DNA from 3 places in the Defluviitalea raffinosedens genome. Region 1 is predicted to be linked to each of the others. Evidence: riboswitches for the same ligand, from Rfam matches in the RefSeq annotation. Region 1 holds a riboswitch; each other region holds the start of a gene.
What was found. A riboswitch is a leader RNA that binds a small molecule or an ion and turns the genes downstream of it on or off. The one in region 1 is predicted to bind thiamine pyrophosphate.

Region 1 (7,844 bases):
TCTTCTTTAGCTAGCAGCTGTGCTGCTGACTTACTTTCATCATCTATTAAAGTGTCTGTCGTTATATCAATGTTATTAATGTCCTCCTTTAATCCATTCTTTATGATTTCATCCACTAAAATCCAATTAAGCATTTAGATTCCTCCCTATTTATCATCATATGACTGCCTATACTTTCTTCCCTGCTTAAAGCAGCCTGAATAATCAAATACGCAACTGTTGCAATATTAAAACATTCATAAAATGCCTTGCTGTCTTCACTGCAAGCTTGTAACCGGTTTAATACTTCCTTCATCATATATAAGGCTGCATATAATCCTTCTTTGCTTCTAAAAATAAAAGCATTTCTTCCCATTGTTTCTCTGACTTTCGTTTTAATTTCCTGAATTTCATTTTGGTCTATGGATTCATAAACTTCGTCATTTTTAATCAAAGGCTCTTCTATTTTTAATTTATTTATGGTTTGATTTATGTCTTCTGCTGCTCTTTTCCCAAATACCAGACCTTCTAACAGAGAATTGCTTGCCAGCCTATTGGCTCCATGAACCTTCGTACAAGCAGTCTCTCCACAGGCATACAGTCTCTCAATACTCGTCCTTCCAAAATAATCTGTTCTTACGCCTCCCATGAGGTAATGCTGTGCCGGACAGACAGGAATATAGTCTTTGGTCATATCAATCCCTTTAGACAAGCAAACCTGGTAGATACTTGGAAATCTGTTTTTAATAAAATCTGCATCCTTATGGGTTATATCCAGATAAACATAAGGAGTATTTTCTTTGATCATTTCATTAAAAATGCTTCTGGAAACAATATCCCTGGGGGCCAAGTCTTTAAGTTTATGATATTTACCCATAAATGCCTCTTTTTTATTATTTCTGAGTACAGCTCCTTCTCCCCTTACAGCTTCTGAAATCAAAAATCTTTTATGATCATTGGGGCTGTATAATACAGTTGGATGGAATTGTACAAACTCCATATCGATGATCTCTGCTCCTGCTCTGTAAGCCATAGCAATGCCATCCCCTGTAGCAATCACTGAATTCGTTGTATAGTTATAAACTTGTCCTATCCCTCCAGTAGCTAAAACAACGGCCTTAGACAGTATTGCATAGGTTTCTGCCCCATTTTTAACTAAAGCACCTAAGCATTTAAAGTCCAGTGTCAACAGATCTATGGCAAGTTGATTTCCCCTAATGATAATATTTTCTCTCTTTAATGCTTCTTTGGTCAAACCCCTCATGACTTCTTTCCCGGTTCTGTCCTGATAGTGAAAAATTCTGTTTTTTGAATGTCCTCCTTCTCTGGTTAATTTTATATTTCCCTTTTCATCTTTATCAAACTGGACGCCCATATCCATAAGCTTTTTGACATTTTCTAAAGCTTCTTCCACCAGTATTTGTACAGATTTTTTATCATTATAGTTATTGCCTGCCTTTATTGTATCTTCAAAATGAAGGAGCATACTGTCTTCGGGACTGATACTGGCAGCTATGCCCCCTTGAGCTAAATTACTGTTATTTTCATTAATCATATCCTTTGATAAAACGATTACACGATATTTAGGATCTATATTGATGGATGTATAAAGGCCGGCTACTCCGCTACCTATGATGAGCACATCACAGTATTCTCTTTTTATTTTATCCAGGTTAAAATTTGCAAGATACCTTCTCTTCATTCTTCTATACTCCTTAAGATACTTTCAGCATCCTTTCAAGAGAGTTTTTAGCTGCTGCCATAATATCTTTGTCGACTTCGATTTCATAAATTTCGTCTTTTAATGCTCTATACACATCTTCCAATCGCGTTTTTTTCATGTTAACGCATATCAACGACGGGGAAAGCAAGTAAAACTTTTTATCAGGATTCTGCTTTTCTAAAGAATGAAGTACACCCATCTCAGTTCCTATAACAAATTCCTTTTCATCCGACTCTTCTACATATTGTATGATTTGAGATGTACTTCCTACAAAATCTGCTTTTGCAACTACATCCGGATTACATTCCGGGTGGACTAATATCTTTGTATTGCTTCTATGCTTTCTAACCATATCCAATACATTGCACTTTACTTTATGATGGGTTATGCAAAATCCTTCCCAACATATGACATCCTTTTGGGGTATCTGTTTCGCTACATAATTCCCTAAGTTTTGATCTGGTACGAATAAAACTTTATCACTGTCAATGGATTGAACCACTTTTACTGCATTGGCTGAAGTACAGCATATATCACTTTCTGCTTTAACTTCCGCAGAAGAATTAATATAACATACCACCGGAACATTGGGGTATTTTTTCTTCAATACTCTTAGCTGATCCGCATCAATCATATCAGCCATAGGACATCCTGCATCATATGCCGGCAAAAGAACTTTTTTATCCGGTGAAAAAATCTTTGCACTTTCTGCCATAAAATGTACACCACAAAAAACGATAATATCCGCATCGGTATTGGCAGCTCTTCTGCTAAGTCCCAGTGAATCCCCAACAAAATCTGCTATATCTTGAACTTCTGGTGCTTGATAATTGTGAGCAAGTATGATAGCCTTTTTTTCTCTTTTGAGTTTATTGATTTCATTAATCATTTCCTGAGTATCCATGGTATTTCTTCCTCTCATCATAAACCTTGCCGCCTAATTTACATTTTTAGATTTAATAGTCTTTTAATCTGATCAGGCGAAGGGGGTAATTAAAATCTTAGCTGTAAGTTGAATTTAGAATTTAATCCATATTTACATATTTATATGTATGTTTACATATGTATTTATATGTGTATATACACCATTATACATAAAAAAAGAAGTTTATCAATAATCAATTTATTTAGTATAGAAATAATGCTGAATTGATATTTGCGCAAAAAATACCTCCTGTTATAAATCACTTTGATTTAATAAACAGAAGGTATTTATATTCAAATACAGAATAGAAATACTGGCAATCAGCCATCACTATTTTATTGGAAAAATTTTATTCTTCAAATTATCATGTTAACTTAATAATTCACTAGCCAGGACTCAATCACAAAATATCGATATGTTCGCCTGCCAGTGCCTTGTTCATACTTCTTACTGCACAAAATTTTCCACACATGGAACATGTATCTTCGAACTCTGGCTTCCTTTCTTCACGGATTCTTTTTGCAGTTTCAGGATCTATCGCACATTCCCACTGGGCTTCCCAGTCAAAGCTTCTTCTTGCTTCTGCCATTCTGTCATCAATCTGCCGTGCTCCTCTTACCCCTTTTGCGATGTCTGCTGCATGGGCTGCTATTTTCATAGCAATAATCCCTTGCTTTACATCTTCTAAATTTGGTAATGCTAAGTGTTCTGCAGGAGTCACATAGCACAAGAAAGCCGCACCGGCTGAAGCTGCAATGGCGCCACCAATCGCAGCCGTGATGTGATCATATCCAGGGGCAATATCCGTTACCAATGGACCTAACACATAGAAAGGTGCTCCGTTGCAAATCGTCTGTTGTATTTTCATATTGGCTTCTATTTGGTCGATCGGCATATGTCCTGGTCCTTCAATCATAACCTGTACATCTTTTTCCCAGGCTCTTTTTGTAAGCTCTCCAAGTCTTACAAGTTCTTCAATCTGACATACATCCGACGCATCGGCAAGACATCCCGGTCTACAAGCATCTCCTAAGGATATCGTCACATCATATTCACGGCATATATCCAAGATTTCATCATAATACTCATAAAAAGGATTCTCTTCACCTGTCATGCACATCCATGCAAATACAAGAGAACCTCCTCTGGATACGATATTCATTTTTCTTTTATGCTCCTTGATCTGTTCTATCGTTTTTCTTGTAATCCCACAGTGCAAAGTGATAAAATCCACTCCATCTTCAGCATGGAGCCTTATGACATCAATAAAATCTTTTGCTGTAAGGGTGGCCAGGTCTCTCTGATAATGGATAACGGAATCATATACTGGTACAGTTCCTATCATAACCGGGCATTCTGCAATCAACTTCCTTCGAAAAGGAATGGTATCTCCGTGGGAAGACAAATCCATGATTGAATGGACGCCCATATTGACAGCTTCCATCACTTTTTTCATTTCCATATCGTAGTCTTTGTAATCTTTCGAAACGCCTAAATTCACATTTATCTTAGTTTTTAGCATTGAACCTACACCCTGCGGATCAAGGCATTTATGATTTTTATTTGCACATATTACTACTTTTCCTGCTGCAACTAATGGCATCAGTTCCTCAACGGTCATCAGTTCTTTTTCAGCTACTTTTTTTAGTTCTTCTGTAATGATTCCTTTTCTTGCGGCTTCCATCTGAGTTGAATATTCTCTCACTTCCATCTATCCCCCTAAAAGACTGAATTTATGCGAATACTAATTTTCTTCTCCTAAAATTTCATTGAGTTTTTGAACCTTTCTGTTCATCATGTTAGTAAATCCTGGACGAATATCTGCCTTTAACACCACTTCCGTTCGGATGCCTTTATTTGCCAGTGCAAAGGTTGCATCTTTCACCACCTGCATCACCTCATCCCAGGGACCTTCTATTTCCGTAAACATGGAAGTGGTTCTGTTTGGCAATCCCGACTCTCGAATCACTTTCACCACTTCTGCAACTTCAGATGAAAGTTCATCTCCAATGCCAAAAGGCGCAATGGCCACTGCAATTAAAGTATTCATACATTAAACCTCCTCTATTTCAAATGGATTATTGGCTATATCTGCTGCACTTGCTTTATAAAGTTCATCAAGAAATTGTATCTGAAAGTATCTCGTAAAGTTTTTGCTACATAAGGTAATATTTCCTCATGAATGGGTAAAAGTGTCCCCACATTGATATACATAGCTTGACCAGATTTAGCCAAAACTTCTCCTTCTTCAGGCAGATACACCATAGCAGCAGAACCTCCGACAGCCAGTTGTGCATTGGCTACGAGATTAATGGTTACCATATTGGTAATGGAACCTACCATAGGGTTAGTCTTTTTTACAGTTTCCACTGTCTGGGCAATCTGATTTTGAATCTCCTCTTTTGTCATTTTCTCCTCTTCCTTTCTATGATTTCATAGCATTTTACGAATATAGACTGCATCACCATCTTTCTTACTGTTTCTTCAAAAAATTGTTAGTCAAAAAACAACTGTGTTATACAGATAAAATAAGAAAATTGGGGCCTTTGCAAGAATTATTTCGCATATAAGAGTTGCGCTTGTGAACCACTCGCACCGAACGCGTTCGGTAAAATCAACAAAATACAATATGTGAGAGGCTATATTCTGCCGCAGAGCTTTTTTGACATAGGAAATTCCACAGAATTTCCTATGTAATAAAAAAAGCGCTCCTTCATAAGGAACGCATTTCATCATTAATCTAACAATTCATTGCTTCCCTACGACAGTGTTAACTGACAGGTTCAAAGGGTCAGGTTTTACCTTCTCAACTCTTACGAGTCCCCCCGCAATCTTTTCATACAACATTATTAATTTTTAAATCTTGTCTTCCACAATATTATTCTATGGCTTTTTGTTAATGTTTTTAATCAACCATAATAAAATTGGATACTGTATACTTCTTCCATATTGTATTTTACCATTTAAGTGATATAAAATCAATAAATTTTCAAATACTATTATTTTTTACACAAGAATACATTTATGAAATTAATCCGTTAAACTACTTGAATTTCTCTTTAATCTGTTCCTTATTTCTGTTTAGGCTTTGTCATAACATCATAACAAAGAAAATGTCCATTATCAGTTCTTATGGAATAAAATTCTGTTGTATGCCTTTTTAGCGATAAGCATTTTAACGGTTTGTCTTTTTCGAATATGCTATAAAAAAGAATCTTGGAAATCTAAAAATAATATCCCCGTTTTTTGCATGGAATATCTTTGAACTAGAATTTCTATCAGTTCACTTTCAAATGCTTTTCTCTCTAGATCAGGTAAGACATTGAGATAAAGTCTTAAACCAGTAACGAGATACCATTCCAGGATATCGTTGTGAGATTTCATAACGTGATCAATCACCATTATGATACGTCTAGTGAAATCAAGTTTATTGCCCTGAAAATTTAATATACACTATTTTTTACGATATTGCATGCCAAACTACGAATAGAATCACTTCAAAATAGGGAACAAGACCAAAACTCTGCCGCCGCAATAAACTTACTAAATATTTACAACACTAGATCCCTATAGTCATGCAATGAAAGCTATGTCAAGGCAAATAGTTTACAAAGGATTGATAATAAAAAAATTTGCCAATGACATAACTTCTGCATTGGCAAATCGTAGTCAAAACCACATATTTTATAAATACAACCTCTCTTAATCCTGTTTATTTACGAGAAAGTCTCACAACTGTCTCCACATGCAACGAACGGGGTGAATTGATGTCTTTTACACTGTCGGTAGTCGGAAACACGTCATCGCCACTTTTTGCACTATCAGTAGGCGGGAAGGCGGGAATATATCCACCAATTGTATCATTTACGAGAAGGGCACTCTTACTAGGAGTACCCTAAATAATAAATATTAATGTAATTAATAGTCTTTTTTCTTTACTGGAATCCAGATTTCGCTTCGATACTTTGGATTTCCAGTATCTGGACTCTCATTCCATAAAATTTCAGGACCTTCAACCGCCTCGTATCCTGAAGATGGAAACCACTCTGAGTATATCCTACCCCACACATTTTGAAGTGTTTCCGGGAAGGGCCCAATGGATTCAAAGACTGCCCAGGTACTGTCTTCTACTTTCAATACATCAAATTCTGCAGTTTCATCACTTGAGGTTGCTACACCAATGTAATGATCCAATTCACATTTTTCTTCCATTCTTCCTTTCGAGAAGTTCGTAGATGCACTAATAATTCCTGTTGGTTCTACATTTGACAGCACCTTCAGCTTTTTGATGACCTCAGGGGTTAATAGTTCAATCATTTCTGCAATTTCCGGATTCACACCATTAAATCTAATTGGTACTCTCTTCTTGAATCCTACGATCTTAAATGGTCCTTTTTCAACAATACGATAATTCATTTCGCATCCTCCTTTAATTGATAATTGAAAGGTCATTCGAGGATAAGCTTTTAACTGTGTATTCTCACTCCTTGCCTCAGAAGGGAGAATGCCATGCAGGGAATGAAAAGCACGGGAAAATGAATCAGCCGAATTATAGCCGTATTTGACGGCTACATCAATTATTCTCAAATTATTATCTTTCAAATCAAGTGCAGCCAACGTCAGTCTTCTTCTCCGAATATATTCTGATAAACTTATACCTGCTAAAAAAGAAAACATCCGCTTGAAATGATACTCTGAACAATAAGCGATTTTAGATACTTCACTATAATCAATTTCCTCTGTTAAGTGCTCTTCAATATACGCTAATGCATTATTCATACTTCTTAAAGCATCCATCCAACAACCTCCTTTCATCATAAATAATATCAGAGGATGTATTTATTCATCCGACAATCTGTGCACAGCTTTGTAGGTAAGCAGCTCAACATCAATAATCCACTTAATTACGATAATCAATGTTTTTGGCAACACCATCTTTTTATCCTCGATAGAGTAGAGTAGTGGGATTGCCACCCCCCCTCATCAAACCGTACGTGCGGTTTTCCCGCATACGGCTTTCCGATATTCTTCTTCCTTCAGCATTCAGCCGCATATACTAGCCAATCCTGCCTGCATAGTCAATTCTCTGACCTTGGCCGCATTTCCTAACCTGTAATTGCGTTGTTTCTTCCGATTGTACCACCGAGTAAATTTGAAATTGATATACTTATCTATCTTCCATAACCATGGTCTGGCAAACCGTCTGGCATAATAATT
Region 2 (7,844 bases), on a different contig from region 1:
AGATCCATCTATGGTTAAGCTCGGATACGTAGACAAAGTATTGTATCACTTAAGAAAAAGACTTGACTATGTACATTGCGAAATCTTCAGTGAAGTAGAGCCCGATCCTTCTTTAGAAACCATTCAAAGAGGCGTAGAGTTAATGAATAACTTTAAGCCTGATGTCATCATTGCTCTTGGTGGTGGTTCTGCTCTTGATGCTGCTAAGGGAATGTGGCTCTTCTATGAACATCCGGAAGCAGACTTTACAGGCATGGCACTGAAATTCATGGATATCAGAAAGAGAATTTATAAATTCCCAAAAATGGGTAAGAAAGCAAAGATGGTGGCAATTCCAACCACATCCGGTACTGGTTCTGAAGTAACTTCCTTTGCAGTTATAACCGATAAATCTAAGAATATTAAATATCCTTTGGCGGATTACGAATTAACTCCTGATGTAGCAATCGTAGACCCAGAATTTGTTATGACCGTTCCTCCTTCAATTACTGCAGATACCGGACTTGACGTATTAACCCATGCAGTTGAAGCTTTTGTGTCCATCTTAGCTTCTGATTATACTGATGCACTGGCTATGAAAGCTATCGAATTGGTATTTGAATATCTTCCAAGAGCATATAAAGATGGAAGCGATGCTGTAGCAAGAGAAAAAATGCATAATGCTTCTTGTATTGCAGGTATGGCATTTACCAATGCATTCTTAGGAATTAACCACTCCCTGGCTCACAAATTAGGAGGGGAATTCCATATTCCTCATGGTCGTGCCAATGCAATCCTTCTTCCTTATGTTATAGAATACAATGGAGAAACTACTCCAACCAAATTTGTTTCTTGGCCAAAATATGAAAAATTCGTTGCTCCTGAAAAATACGCATTAATTGCAAAACGTTTAGGACTTCCTGCTTCAACTCCTGAAGAAGGTGTTAAATCCTTAGCAAATGCAGTCAGAAACTTAATTAAAGAACTGAACATGCCAGCAACAATTAAAGATTGTGGTGTAGAGGAAAGTGCATTCCTGCAAAAAGTTGAATACTTGGCAGATCGCGCTTTTGAAGACCAATGTACAACCGCAAACCCAAGACTTCCTCTTGTAAGCGAATTAGTAGAAATCTACAAAAAGGCTTATTACGGAAAGTAAAATTAACATCAAAAAACTCAGCCAGGCTTAATACTATGGCTGAGTTTTTATTTCTATATCATAACTTCCGTCAGGCCTTTTTTTTATTTTTACCGGTTGCTTTGTATCCTTCGTTTTATATTCCCCATTTTCTAAAATTAAATCAATGGAGGAAGAACTTTTCTCTCCATTGATATATAGCGGCATTCCATCTGGTGCAGTAATTCTGATCGTATTTTCCTGGCTTTTAGTTATCTGTTTTGAAATACTTCTAACAGGAACATAAATACCTACAAATATAAATAAGACAATGATGAGCAGTAAAATTTCTTCCAGGAGCTGATATAAGAGTCTTTTATATATTTCCCTGTGCTCTGTCATAGAAAAACCCCTTATCATTGCTTCTATTCTATTGTATTCGTAAGTACTTGTATAACATACTTTATAATATAAACTTTTCTATAATTTCTTTTATGGCATGGTGATTATTATCATTTTCTGTTATATACTGTGCTGCTTTCTTAATATCCGGATGGGCATTCGCCATGGCAATTCCAAGGCCTGCTTCTTTGATCATATATAAATCATTAAAACTGTCTCCCACACATATAATCTCTTCTCTTTTTAATCCTAATTTCTGTCCTAATTTTCTTACCGCTAATCCCTTATTGGCATGAATGCTGGTAAATTCTAAATAGAAGGGCTTCGAAAAGAACATATGGAGCTTTCCCTCTGTCCAGGTTCTTAACTTTTCTGCTATTTTTACCAGTTTCTCATGTTCATCGTAAAAAAGAACTTTTATAACGTCCCTCGTAATACCAGTAGAAAAATCTCCTATTTCTACGGATCTTAAACCGGTTATACTGGTATATCTTTTTGAGTATTCATTGCTTTTTTCTACAAGTAGCTCATGATCAAGATAGGTCTGTGCATATATATTTTCTTTTTTGGCAAAGGAAAATAAATACTGTGCATATTCTAAAGGAACATCTTCTTCGCTGATGATGTTTAAATCTTTGGTTTCAAAAATCACTGCACCATTATATGAAATACCATATTCATCTTCTTTCTTAAGGCCTAACTCTTCTAAATAAGGGTTGATGGAAATACTGGCTCTTCCTGAGCAAAGTACAATTTTTACACCCTTTTCAATTGCTTTTTGTATTGCGTCTTGATTTTCTTTTGTTATTTTTAATTCATCATTTAAAAGTGTATCATCCATATCAATTGCTACCATTTTATATCTCATTTTACTTTTCCTTTCCTTAAAATGATCTTTTGAGTTCTTTTAATTTGACATTTTCTATGGAATATTATATAGTATGTATTGAAAGAACATGTTCTTTTAACTGAATATGCGTCCGCTAGGGGAGCCTTTTTGGCTGAGAGTGTGCATCTATGCACTAACCCTTTGTACCTGATCCAGATAATGCTGGCGAAGGGAAGCGAAATTTTGGTAAACCTCCTGCGGACAAAATTAAAGGAGGATTTTTTTATGTTTGGTGAAGAAGCATTACAAAACTTTATTGAGTCACCTCTAGGTAAGACGATCATTGTCTTAGTCGCTTTAATTCTTGTGGCCTTGTTTGCGGGAAATCTTTATAAAAAGAAGAATCTTTCCGTTAAGGCATTAGCTTATTCCGGACTTGCCATCGCCCTGGCCACCATCCTGTCTAATTTTACTTTGTTTCAACTGCCCCAAGGGGGTTCTGTTACACCATTTTCCATGATGTTCATTGTTCTTATAGGCTATTGGTTTGGACCTTTTGAAGGGATCTTGGCAGGTGTAACGTATGGACTTTTACAACTTGCCCTGGGAGGATATGTTGTTCATCCTGCACAGCTTTTATTAGATTATCCTTTGGCTTTTGGGGCTCTGGGATTTTCCGGATTCTTTAAAAAAGGCTCTTATTCTCTTATTTATGGCTATATTGCAGGGGTAATGGGGCGATTTGTATGCAGTTTCTTATCCGGATGGATTTTCTTTGGCTCCTATGCATGGGAAGGATTTGATCCCATTACTTATTCCATACTTTATAATTTGTCCTATATTGGAATAGAAATGGTATTAACCATTCTTCTGTTTATGATTCCATCCTTCAGATTTGCACTCAATCATATTAAGAAAACCGTGAATGTCAACGAATATGCTTAAAAATCTTAAGAAAATCCGTTGTAATCGCCAAAAAGCAATTACAACGGATTTTTAATGCCTTATACTTTAAATCATTTATATTAAATGATACAACATCTTTGTGTATATTTCAACAAAATTCATGTTTCATAGCTTTCATATAAATTTATAACATTCATGACATTTAAATTCCCTTTATTAATTAGCATACGTCATACTAATTGAATAAGGGAGTAAAATCTATAGACCTTATTAAAACAGTGGAGAATATACCCTATTGTTTAAAATCTGCTCGATTTCATCTATGCTTTTATTCTGTGCGTTTATAATAAGTACTCCGTGATGTTTATGGTTCGATCTTTTCTCTATGGAAGATGTCAATTCCGGCCTTGTATCCTCATTAATTTCTATCCAATTGGGATGATTAATATATATGTAAGCATCCACCGGATATGGATACTCGTCTTCATAGACTACCTGATACCCTCTTTGCTCTAATTTATCTTTGAATCCTTCTAAACCTCTTTCTATGGCTACAACCATAAAAACACCTCCATAGTTATAGTGTCTCCATGGAGGTATCTGTTATTCTTTAATTTATATTCTCTTGCCTTTATTTTTTAGTTGTGCTATTTGCAGAGCCTGTGCTTCTTCTGCAGACAGTACATATGAACTTTTTCCGTTTTCTATTGGCTTTGCATAGGTATAGGAACCTTCCCTGCTATGTATGCCATTGAGTACTATCCCATCATCATAATCATCTAAAAGCGCAATGGCATAACATAGATCTCCACCCATATCACCAAAAGCATTGTAACGGACAATTCCTGCTTTTTGAATACAACTTTTTAGGTTTCTTTTGATTTGATTACATTCCTCTACGATTCTTTCATTGTCTTTTTCAACTTGCATAACCTTCTCTATATAATCCAGCAGGAGGTCTTCTATAGGTCTTTCTTTCTTGCCCCCCATGAAGTAATTGTACTTTTTGTTGAGCTTACTCAATCTTACCGATAATATGATGACAATAATAAATAAAATGATTGAAAAAGCACTTACTCCTATTAATATTACGCTGCTGTACTCTGAAATGATCCTCATAATGTCCACTTATTTCACCTCTGAACCCCTATTTTCAATAGATTGAATTAAATATAAAATTCTTTCCAAATCCTCATCGGAATAATATTCTATTTCTATTTTTCCTTTTTTTCTACCCTTAGTAATTTGAACTTTCGTTCCTAAGATATTCTTCATTTTATTTTCAATTTCTTTGAATATTGGCGGCATTGCTTCATTTTTTTTCTTTTTTCTCGGTTTTTCCAGTATATCTTTGATCAGTTTTTCTGTTTCCCTTACACTCAGGTTGTCTTTAAGTATTTTGTCAACAACTATAATTTGTTCTTCTTTACCTGGAAGAGCTAGAAGCGCTCTGGCATGCCCTTCGCTAATACTTCCTCTGACTAAAAGTTCTTGAATGCTTTCATCTAATTGAAGGAGTCTAAGGGTATTTGCAATGGCTGAACGACTTTTGCCTACCCTTTTTGCCACTTCCTCCTGCTTAAGAGAAAAAGAATGAATGAGCGTTTCATACGCCTTTGCTTCTTCTATCGGATTCAAATCTTCCCTTTGCAAGTTTTCTATTAAAGAAATCTCCATCACTTCATCATTACTATAATCTTGAATAATTACAGGCACTTCACTAAGTCCTGCCATTCTTGCAGCTCGCCAACGCCTTTCCCCTGCCACAATTACATAAAAACCACCTTGCTTTTTTACAATCAAAGGCTGAATGATTCCATGTTCCTTGATCGACTGCGATAGTTCTTCCAGTTTTTCTTCATCAAAATTTTTTCTTGGTTGCTCTTTATTAGGCTCTATCTCATTTATAGGAACTATTTTGATTTGTCCCACACTACTTTCTTCCGGCAAATCAGATATGAGAGCAGAGAGTCCTTTTCCTAATCCTCTTTTTGCCACTATGCTTCCTTCCTTTCTAATATTTCTGCGACCAGTAATCTGTAACTTTCTGAGCCTTTTGATTTTTCATCATACATCATGATCGGCAATCCATGGCTGGGAGCTTCCCCTAGTCTTACATTCCGCGGAATGAGCGTTGTATATATTTCTTTTGAAAAATATTTTTTAACTTCTTCCACTACCTGCAGGGACAGATTGGTCCTGGCATCATACATTGTAAAAAGAATCCCTTCTATATAGAGATTTGGATTAAGTTTTTTCTGAACCAATTTTATGGTGCTGATTAAATGGGTCAATCCTTCTAAGGCATAATATTCACATTGAATGGGAACCAGTACGCTATCTGCAGCAGTTAGTGCATTAAGCGTCAGTATATTTACCGCAGGAGGGCAATCAATAAAGATATAATCATAATCTTTATTAATTTTCTTAAGAGCATTGCCAAGCACATACTCTCTTTTTTCGACTTCCAATAATTCTATTTCTGCTCCCGCCAAATTCATATTGGAAGGGATCAACTCCAGATTCTTCATAGGCGTCTTTAATTTAATATCATTGATGCTGATTTCTCCAAGAAGTACATCATAGATTGTTTTAGTGAGTTCATTTTTTTGAATGCCTAATCCGCTAGTGGTGTTTCCCTGGGGATCTATATCAATGGTAAGAACTTTATATCCCTGTTCTGCTAAACCAGCAGATACATTAATATTGGTAGTTGTCTTTCCTACTCCACCTTTTTGATTAAAAACTGCAATTACCTTTCCCAAGCTATTTCCCTCCCGTGGCTTTCTTTTGATTAATTATACCACGATTTTAGTATAAATGAATCCTATCTATAATAAAATTTAAAAATGTTTCACGTGAAACAAAAAATTAAACTGCCGCCATAGACTATTATATCGCCTACAAACAGCAGTTTAAATAGGTATTTTATATATTTGCAAAAACCTCTAGTTTCCTATGGCATACTTTGATTTCAAGAGGTAAATCCGGGCCTTTTTCGCCGTCCACATCTGATTCGAAAAAATATTTTTCAGTTTCCAAACAAGAAATTTTGAATTCACTTTTCCTTAAGAATAAAACATTAGGATCGTCTAAATGTTCTCCTTTTAAGATTTTTAGAAATAATACAGCCAATTCATGAAAAGGTCTGGCTTTTATGCCTACAAAATCAAAAAAACCGTCATCTACAGCAGCACCTTTAGCCAAGCGTTCAAATCCGCCAGCACTATTCCCATTCAACACCAAAAAAAGATAAAACAAATCTTCTATAACCGTATCTTCACTTTCTATTCTAAGGGCAAAAGGCCTGAATTTGGGAAGTTGCTCAATTCCTTTGATGTAGTACGCCAGCTTCCCTAAGGTATTCTTAAAATGAAGATCTATCGTTTGAGATACGTTGGTAAAAAGGCCACCGCAGCAAACATTGATAAAATAATTATCATTAACCTCTCCAATATCCACTTTTTTAATGTTATTTCTTAGAATAATATCGCAACACGCACCAACATCCTTTGGCAAATTAAGATGTCCTGCAAAATCATTGGCGGTACCAAAAGGAAAGATGCCTAAAGGGATAGTTAAATTATTTTTTACCATCGCGTTAATAATTTCATTCACTGTTCCATCCCCACCGGCAACAGCTAAAATTGAATAATCATCATTGCTGATCTTTCCTACGGCCTCTGTAATATCTCCTTTTTTATTACTTCTAAAAATACTCACATCATAACCAGCAGTTTGAAACTTATGAATAAATGTATCGAGCTGCAGGTGAAAACTTTTATCTCCTGATGCCGGATTATAGAATAATTTGATTCGCTTCAAACCTCATCCCCCTTTTACATCTTTTCAGGGCTTTTAACACCTAAAAGATAAAGACCAGAGGATAATACAATTTTTACACTATAAACAAGAGCCAATCTAGCTTTTTTAACTGCTTCATCTTCTGTTAAAATTGGATTGTCATGATAAAACTTATTGAAAGCTTGAGCAAGATCCACTACATAACGAGCAATAAATGAAGGTTCTAACTTTTCTGCAGCGTCTTTTACCTTTTCTGGGAACTGACCGATAAGACGGATCACTTCAATAGATGCAGGGTCTGTTAATACATTAAAATCTATATTCTCTTCATCTACTTTAATGTCTGATTTTCTCAAAACACTGCAGGCTCTGGCATGAGTGTACTGAACATAAGGGCCAGTTTCACCATCAAAATTAAGAACCTTATCCCATGAAAACACCACATCTTTGATTCTGTTATTGCTTAAGTCATTAAAGACTACTGCTCCAATTCCTACTTGTTCTGCAACAGTTTCTTTATCTTCCAAATCAGGATTTTTATCATTGATAATCTGTTTCGTTTTCTCAATAGCTTCTTTTAAAAGTTCTTCAAGCAAAACTACATTTCCTTTTCTTGTAGAAAGCTTTCCGGTTTCCATGCTAACAAGACCAAATGGTACATGAACCAATCTGTCATACCAGTCATAACCCATTCTTTTAATAACTTCAAACCATTGAGCAAAGTGCAGATTCTGTGCCAAGGCAGTAACATAAATACATTTATGAAAGTCATATGTATTCTTTCTATAAATGGCAGCAGTAATGTCT
Region 3 (7,844 bases), on a different contig from region 1:
GTTAAATTATCAGGAATAGAAAAAGGCTTCTAGTAATTTTACTAAAAGCCTTAATTTTTATTTTGTCTCATTTTATAGTATTTTCTCTTTTTACTAAAAAGCAAATTGTACTAAATTATCTAAAGAATACAGAGCAAAATGCTTATTCAGTGAATAATAAGATAAAAAAGTTATAAAAAACACTTGACGAAAAGGTCAAAACATGATAACATATGTAAGCGTTGAGCGACAAATTAATAAATATGCTGCTATGGCTCAGTCGGTAGAGCGTCGCCTTGGTAAGGCGGAGGTCACGGGTTCAAGTCCCGTTAGCAGCTTTAGTGAAATCAAGGCTTCTAGCAATTTGGCTAGAAGCCTTTTTTGATTCTTGATGTCCTGTCTTTATCCACATTATACCTATTAATTTTTTAATAAAATCTATTCGTCATAATTCTATTACAGATCAATTGAAACAAACTCAACCCTGATAAAACCAAATATCAATTTTGTGCTTATATATTTATTGCAAGGCCCCTTGTAAATATCTGCCATTTTTTAATTCTGAAAGAATATCTAAAATTTGTTCAAAAAATAAAAAGTAGGAAAACTTACAATATTGTAATATTAGATTTGTTGAATATATATTACAAATATGATACAATTTCAAACATTGGAAAAGTTTGTCGCGTTAAAAACTTAGCTTTCATAGGGAGTGCGATGTATTATAAAATAACCATCCTATTGTAGTTTAAATTTAGAATGATAAAGATATTAATAAATAAGGGGAGTAAACTAAATGATAAAAGGAAAAAATATAAGGTGGAGTTTTATTCTCATTATAATGATAATCATTTTATTACTATATAGATTTTTCATATACACAGAACTAGAAGCTTATATGGACGTTCGTGGAAAGAATTTATCCTATTTAGATTTAAGAGGACAAGAAGAATTATTATATACCCTGGAATTTGATAACTTAACAAAGTGGCCGGGTAAAAATCGTATGCCGGATGATTTTGATCCTTTAAAAGTGATTGAATATGGAAAAGATCCGGGGTTAAACATAAAAAAATTACACAAGTTAGGTTATACAGGGAAAAATGTAAACATCGCATATATAGACCAACCTCTTCTTGAAGGCCATGAAGCATATTCTAATGTAAATCTTAAGTATTACAAGATTAGGTCGGAAGAAAATGGTATGGATACCTCAATGCATGGCCCGGCAGTACTTAGTTTATTAGCTGGAGCTGAAATAGGGGTAGCTCCTGAGGCGAATGTGTATTTTTTGGGGCATCCTGCATGGCTGGAAGACCAAAGAACCCATGCAGAAGCCTTATATAAACTCATAGAAATAAATAAATCTTTACCTGAAGACCAGAAAATAAAAGTAGTAGGATTTTCAGATTCACCGGATGAAAGAGAAAACTATATTGACGATTATAAAAAAGCAATTATAGAAGCAGAAAAAAATAATATTATGGTCATAAATGTGACTACATTTAATTACCTTCCTTTATTGATCAAGCCTTATAAAGATAAAGATGATTATAGAAATTACGAAACAGCACAATGGGCAAAGGGTTTTATTGAGAACGATAGTTTTGGAGTGCCAACCGGTGCAAGGACAACTGCAGATGGTCATAAAAGCATAAAAAATAAATATGCTTATTGGACAAATGGTGGTTTAAGCTGGGCTGTACCATATGTAGTTGGAACAATCGCCTTAGGACTTCAAGTGGATCCTGATTTAACCAAGGAGGAAGCTGTTAAATATTTATTGGATAGTGGATATGATTTTCAGGGGGGCAAAATCATTAATCCAGAAGGTTTCATAGAGATGGTTAAGAAAAATGCATCACACGCTAAAAGTACACCTTAATATTCAGACCATATAGGATCAAACCGAAGCATCAGATAAAGATTAGTATTGATGAAATATGATTACTGTAAACTCTGGATTTTATGAAAAAGCTAATTATATAACACTTAAGACACAGCTATTAGCCAGTATTAAAGCAGAATAGTATTGCAATTTATTAGTGAATTATGTTATTATTTCATTAAACAACTTAAAAATCCTTTGCACAGGGGAGTCGGATTTGGCCGGCTGAGAGTAAGAACCGTAATTCTTTGACCCTATGAACCTGATCTGGGTAATTCCAGCGTAGGAAGTGTTGTTGATTTTATTGTATGATGTAAAATCACATTTTCTGGATTTTTACATACTTCAAAAATCATAAAACACAAGTCCTGCGGCTTGTGTTTTTTTATGTATAGAAATAAATAGAGATATAAGGAGGATCAAAATGAAAACGAAAAAGATTACTTTGTCTGCTTTATTTATTGCTATAGGGGTAATCGCAGGGAATATTATTTATATTCCTATAGGTGCATCAAAATGCTTTCCGGTTCAACATACTATCAACGTTCTGACAGCAGTGGCTCTTGGTCCAGGATATGGTGCAGCAGTAGCATTTGGTATTTCTCTGTTAAGAAATCTTTTAGGTACGGGGACACTTTTAGCCTTTCCAGGCAGCATGGTAGGCGCATTTCTTGCAGGGATTTTATACAAGAAGACCAATAAGCCTGCTTTCGCAGTTGCAGGAGAAATACTTGGCACAGGAATCCTTGGAGGGTTATTGGCTTATCCTATTGCTAAATTGATATTAGGCAATGATGTTACAGCATTCTTTTATATCTCTCCATTCTTAATAAGCACCACCGGGGGAAGCATAATATCTTATGCCATTATTAAAATGTTAGATTTTACTAAAGTGATGGATATCAAAAAACAATTGTAGGGGGAGAGCAATCATGAAAAAAGTATTAACTATAGCAGGTTCGGATTGTTCTGGTGGAGCAGGAATACAGGCAGATCTAAAAACTTTTAGCGCCCATGGGGTATATGGTATGAGCGTGATCACAGCCATAACTGCTCAGAATACCCAAGGCGTTTTTGACGTACGGGATTTGGATGAGGCCATTATAAAAGCACAAATAGATGCTATTTTTACAGATATACAAGTGGATGCAGTCAAGATTGGAATGGTATCGCAACCTTCGACGATTCATATTATAGCAAGTCAAATAGGAAAATATCATCCAGTAAATATTGTTTTAGATCCTGTAATGATTTCAAAGAGTGGATATTCTTTATTAAAGCCGGAAGCAAAGAAAAGTTTAATCGAAGAACTTATTCCAAGAGCGTCTGTTATTACACCCAATGTCCCTGAAGCAGAAGAAATAATACGTACAGTAACATCAAAACCTATTGCCATCAAAACTGTTGAAGATATGGAAAAGGCAGCACAGGAGCTATATAAATTAGGAGCGAAGAATGTACTTTTAAAAGGTGGGCATATGAGTGGAGAAGCTGTGGATGTGCTTTATGATGGAAAAGATATTACACGATTCTACTCTGAGCGAATTGACACTAAAAATACTCATGGAACAGGGTGTACCCTATCCTCTGCCATAGCTTCCAATTTAGCTCTGGGATACAGTATAAAAGAAGCCGTGAATCGTGCAAAAAGATATATCACCATTGCAATAGAACATGCTTTAGACATCGGGAAGGGCGTTGGACCTACCCATCATTTTTATGAATTATACAAAAAAGGTGGGCTTGAAGATGGAGATATATTATAAAATCTCAAGAGCATTACAGAATGTAAGAAATTTAAGACCCTTAGTACACCATATCACAAACTATGTGACAGTCAATGACTGTGCCAATATTACTCTGGCGATTGGTGCTTCTCCTGTTATGGCAGATGACATAAATGAAGTCAGGGATATGGTTATACTGTCCGATTCCTTAGTCATTAATATAGGAACGCTAAACAGCAGAACGGTGGAATCTATGATTGAAGCAGGAAAAAAAGCTAATGAATTTAATATTCCCGTTGTATTAGATCCTGTTGGGGTGGGAGCAACACCTTACAGAACAAAGATTGCGAAAGAAATTATGAGTAAAATAAAAATAGCAGTTGTAAGGGGCAATTTATCGGAGATAAAGGCTTTATATGGCATCAATGCTCAAACCAAGGGCGTTGATAGCTCAGAAAACTTTTCAACCGGTGAAAATGTTTCGTCCAGTATAAAATCATTTGCCAGGGATTTTGCCAATAGCTTTCATACAGTTGTTGCGATTACTGGAAAAACGGATATTATAACGGACGGAGAAACTTTATACTCAGTTAAGAATGGACATGAAATGCTGTCAAGAATTACAGGTACAGGCTGTATGTGCACTTCTCTTATTGGTTCTTATCTGGGTGCAGGAAGCAATGATCTTTATGGGGCTCTTGCAGGGGTTGCAACCATGGGAATAGCAGGCGAAATAGCCTATAACCGATTGGATCCATACGAGGGAAGTGGAAGTCTGAAAAGTAAAATCATGGATGCTATATATCATTTATCGGAGGAAGAAATATTGAATTGGGGGAAAATTGATGAAGAATAATGTTGATTATAAACTTTATCTTGTCACAGACCGGGATATATTAGCAGGAAGAAACTTAGAATCTGCAGTAGAAGAGGCTATACAAGGAGGTGTTACGCTGGTTCAGCTTAGAGAAAAAGATATAACTTCTTTGGAATTTTATAATATGGCCCTTAGGATAAAGCGAATAACCAGCCAATATAATATACCTCTGATTATCAATGATCGACTGGATATTGCCCTGGCAGTAGATGCCGAAGGGGTTCATTTAGGGCAAAGGGATATACCCTGTGTAATTGCAAGGAAAATCATAGGTGAAAATAAAATTGTAGGTGTTTCTGCATCTACTCTTGAGGAAGCCAAAAAGGCAGAAAAGGATGGAGCAGATTATATAGGGGTGGGAGCAGTATTTCCCACCAGCACGAAACAAGACGCACGAGATGTCTCTGTAGATTTGCTAAAAGAAATAAAGCAGAGTGTAGCCATACCTGTCGTTGCCATCGGAGGGATCAATGAAGATAATGTATCTTTATTAAAAGATACTAATATAGATGGAATAGCAGTCGTATCTGCAATTCTAGGGAAAAAGGATATAAAATCAGCTGCTTTCTGTCTTAGAAATCAAAGGTTTTAATAAATCTTCCAAGATTTTGTGTATTAGCTGTAGAAGATAAACTTTTGAAAAAAATTGCGAAATTTATCGATTTACTCTCCTGATAAAGGTAATTTATTATATAATAGAGATAAATCAAAACATTCAAGATAAATTACCAAAATATTATATTAGGAGATGTATTATGTCTAATAAAAAGGTGCTCTTTTGCATTGTAACAGGTTTATTTTGGTTTTCATTATATGCGTATGTCCCCCAGTTGTCTAGTTTTGCAGAAGATATGGGGGCTTCATATAGAATGATAGGCATGATCACCGGAGCCTATGGACTTAGTCAGACTATTTTAAGAATACCTTTAGGAATCGTATCAGATGTATTTAATAAAAGAAAGATATTTGTTGTATTAGGTCTTTTTACAGCAATTTTTAGTGCACTTATAGTTTTTATATTACCAAGTCCCTATACTCTTTTAGGGGGAAGATTTCTGGCGGGGGTAGCTGCAGCAACTTGGGTAAATTTTACGGTAATGTTTTCTGGGTATTATAAGCCTTCGGAATCCACTAAGGCTATAGGAATCATTAACTCAGCAAATATGATCGGACAATTTACTGCAGTTTTGTTGGCAGGTATTCTTTCCCTTTACTTAGGCGTGAGGCACATATTTTTGCTGAGTACCATTGTAGGCCTTATGGGATTTCTTCTAAGTTTTTTTATACCAAAAGAAGATGCCATCGATAGAAAGCCCTTTAAAGTATCTGATCTGCTTATCATTGTAAAGAATATAGATATATTACATATTTGCTTTTTAGGGATATTGTCTCAATTTATAACTTTTGCGACGATTTTTGGATTTACGCCAATCGTGGCTTCTAAGTTAGGAGCCAATTCGTTTGAATTGGGGCTTTTAACTACGTTTTTTAATCTTCCCCAAATATTATTTTCAGCGTTGGCAGGGATCGTATTTGTAAAATATTTTGGAAGTAAAAACACATTACTTATTGGGTTCGGATTAAACACAGTTTTATGTATTCTTACTCCCTTTGTTCCTAATTTATATTTGCTTTACTTGGTGCAGATCATCAGCGGCATAGGAAGAGCGATGACTTTTCCTATGCTAATGGGACTGGTGATAAGAAATGTAGAACCAAACCTTAGGACTACCACCATGGGATTTTATCAGGCAATATATGGTGTGGGTATGATCTTGGGGCCGGTTTTGCTTGGGGTTATAGGGGATAAATTCGGGCTTATGACTGGTTTTATTACGACAGGGTTATTAGGGATTCTTGCAATTATATCCATACTTGCAGTGGGGATTAAAGATTGATTTTTATGTTCATATTTAGGAGTATTTTTACTGCCTGCACATAACAAATTGCACAGATATAGGCAATAAAATTCAATTTTAAAGCATAAAGGACGGTTTTTAAAGAACCGTCCTTTATGATGGACAAAGATTAACAGTTACAACGATGTTGTTTGAATAATCCTTCGATGACATCTTCAGGATCAGCAATGACTTCACAGATGCAATCGATGTCAACGAATTTGATGTCATCTTCATATTCTGCTGCCAGTAAGTTTCCGTTTACACCAAGTACTTCGACTTCTTCACATTTTCCAGATTTTAATACGATTTTTACATCGTCTTCATTGAGGAATCTCAATACGTCTTTAATATTTGCCGGCAGTACAGCGCTGTTATTGCCATTCCCATTACCATTGCATCTGTTTCTTCCTGCTCCTGCTACATTATTTGCATTTTTTATTCTCATCTTTTTCACCTCCTTTGTTATTAGTATATGAACAGTATTCGGACATGTTACAAAAATTCGACAAAAAATTACACCTCTCATTAATATTTGAGGATATAAATATAGTTTTTGGGTTGTTTTATATATCATGATGATAAAATGGATATAAGAAAAGAATTGATTACTGAATTTAGAGGCATTAGAAAAGGATTCTGTGCTAAAGGAGTTAAGATATGAAAAAATGCAATGTATTTGTCTATGGAACGCTTATGCAGGGATATTGTAATCATCATTATTTAAGCAATAATGAAAATGTTCGATATTTAGGAAAAGGAATCCTTAATGATTATGAGATGTATCATATTGAAGATTATCCAGGCATCCTGCCAAAGCAAGAAGAAAAGATATTGGGAGAAGTGTACAGCGTAGATGGAGAAGTACTGGCTAACTTGGATGAATTGGAAGATGAAGGGGTACTGTATAACAGAGTTATAGAAAAAATATATTTGGAAAATACGAAAGAAGTTATCAAGGCCTATGTATATGTCTGGCGTCTATCTGTAGAGGGAAAAGAGAAAGTAAAAGAGATGCCATGGAAGCCGTTAGAAGCATAGCAGATGGAATTAAATGTTTAAGATTAAAAAAGTCTGTATTTAGATTTGCTATCTAACACCATAGCACAGGCTTTTGCTGTACAATACAGTGTAAAAGTGATCAGAGATGATTAGAAGGATTATTGAAAATTAAATGAAATTAAGTTAGATTGTTCTTTTGCAGTTATTAAAATAATTCATTCAAATATGATAGAAAATCTCTGCATTTGTTAATGCAAAAGAATAAATACCAGATGAATAAAATTGAAAAATAATAATTTTACTGGTATCATACTATTACTGGATGAAATTAAATTTTAAGGTTAAAAACTTTACTTATAAATATAAGATGATGAATACATTTAGAAATAAAGGATTTGAAATCTATGAGACAGAAATTGGTAATTGGCATACTAGCCAATGTAGATGCGGGGAAAACAACATTATCGGAAAGC

Region 2: linked by a shared signal. The riboswitch ahead of thiT (energy-coupled thiamine transporter ThiT) and the one ahead of JOD07_RS09505 (hydroxyethylthiazole kinase) in region 1 are both predicted to bind thiamine pyrophosphate.
Region 3: linked by a shared signal. The riboswitch ahead of thiW (energy coupling factor transporter S component ThiW) and the one ahead of JOD07_RS09505 (hydroxyethylthiazole kinase) in region 1 are both predicted to bind thiamine pyrophosphate.

What each region holds. Positions count from the first base shown of each region.
Region 1 is NZ_JAFBEP010000012.1:977-8,820, reverse strand. It holds gene nadC (carboxylating nicotinate-nucleotide diphosphorylase) at 1-134, opposite strand, end outside; gene nadB (L-aspartate oxidase) at 116-1,681, opposite strand; gene nadA (quinolinate synthase NadA) at 1,695-2,624, opposite strand; gene thiC (phosphomethylpyrimidine synthase ThiC) at 3,028-4,332, opposite strand; gene JOD07_RS09510 (MTH1187 family thiamine-binding protein) at 4,372-4,677, opposite strand; gene JOD07_RS09505 (hydroxyethylthiazole kinase) at 4,713-5,036, opposite strand; TPP riboswitch at 5,366-5,464, opposite strand; gene JOD07_RS09500 (hypothetical protein) at 5,829-6,029, opposite strand; gene JOD07_RS09495 (AraC family transcriptional regulator) at 6,546-7,424, opposite strand; gene JOD07_RS15675 (hypothetical protein) at 7,467-7,601, opposite strand; gene JOD07_RS09490 (group II intron maturase-specific domain-containing protein) at 7,671-7,844, opposite strand, start outside.
Region 2 is NZ_JAFBEP010000010.1:48,490-56,333, forward strand. It holds gene adhE (bifunctional acetaldehyde-CoA/alcohol dehydrogenase) at 1-1,138, shown strand, start outside; gene JOD07_RS08915 (hypothetical protein) at 1,172-1,498, opposite strand; gene JOD07_RS08920 (Cof-type HAD-IIB family hydrolase) at 1,560-2,366, opposite strand; TPP riboswitch at 2,474-2,578, shown strand; gene thiT (energy-coupled thiamine transporter ThiT) at 2,613-3,272, shown strand; gene JOD07_RS08930 (YkuS family protein) at 3,504-3,794, opposite strand; gene JOD07_RS08935 (DUF4446 family protein) at 3,849-4,352, opposite strand; gene JOD07_RS08940 (ParB/RepB/Spo0J family partition protein) at 4,362-5,234, opposite strand; gene JOD07_RS08945 (ParA family protein) at 5,231-5,998, opposite strand; gene JOD07_RS08950 (YegS/Rv2252/BmrU family lipid kinase) at 6,162-7,058, opposite strand; gene argS (arginine--tRNA ligase) at 7,073-7,844, opposite strand, start outside.
Region 3 is NZ_JAFBEP010000002.1:238,615-246,458, reverse strand. It holds tRNA gene JOD07_RS03095 (tRNA-Thr) at 245-317, shown strand; gene JOD07_RS03090 (S8/S53 family peptidase) at 821-1,864, shown strand; TPP riboswitch at 2,062-2,173, shown strand; gene thiW (energy coupling factor transporter S component ThiW) at 2,292-2,786, shown strand; gene thiD (bifunctional hydroxymethylpyrimidine kinase/phosphomethylpyrimidine kinase) at 2,800-3,633, shown strand; gene thiM (hydroxyethylthiazole kinase) at 3,617-4,450, shown strand; gene thiE (thiamine phosphate synthase) at 4,440-5,063, shown strand; gene JOD07_RS03065 (MFS transporter) at 5,227-6,369, shown strand; gene JOD07_RS03060 (hypothetical protein) at 6,500-6,817, opposite strand; gene JOD07_RS03055 (gamma-glutamylcyclotransferase family protein) at 7,030-7,410, shown strand; gene JOD07_RS03050 (translation factor GTPase family protein) at 7,776-7,844, shown strand, end outside.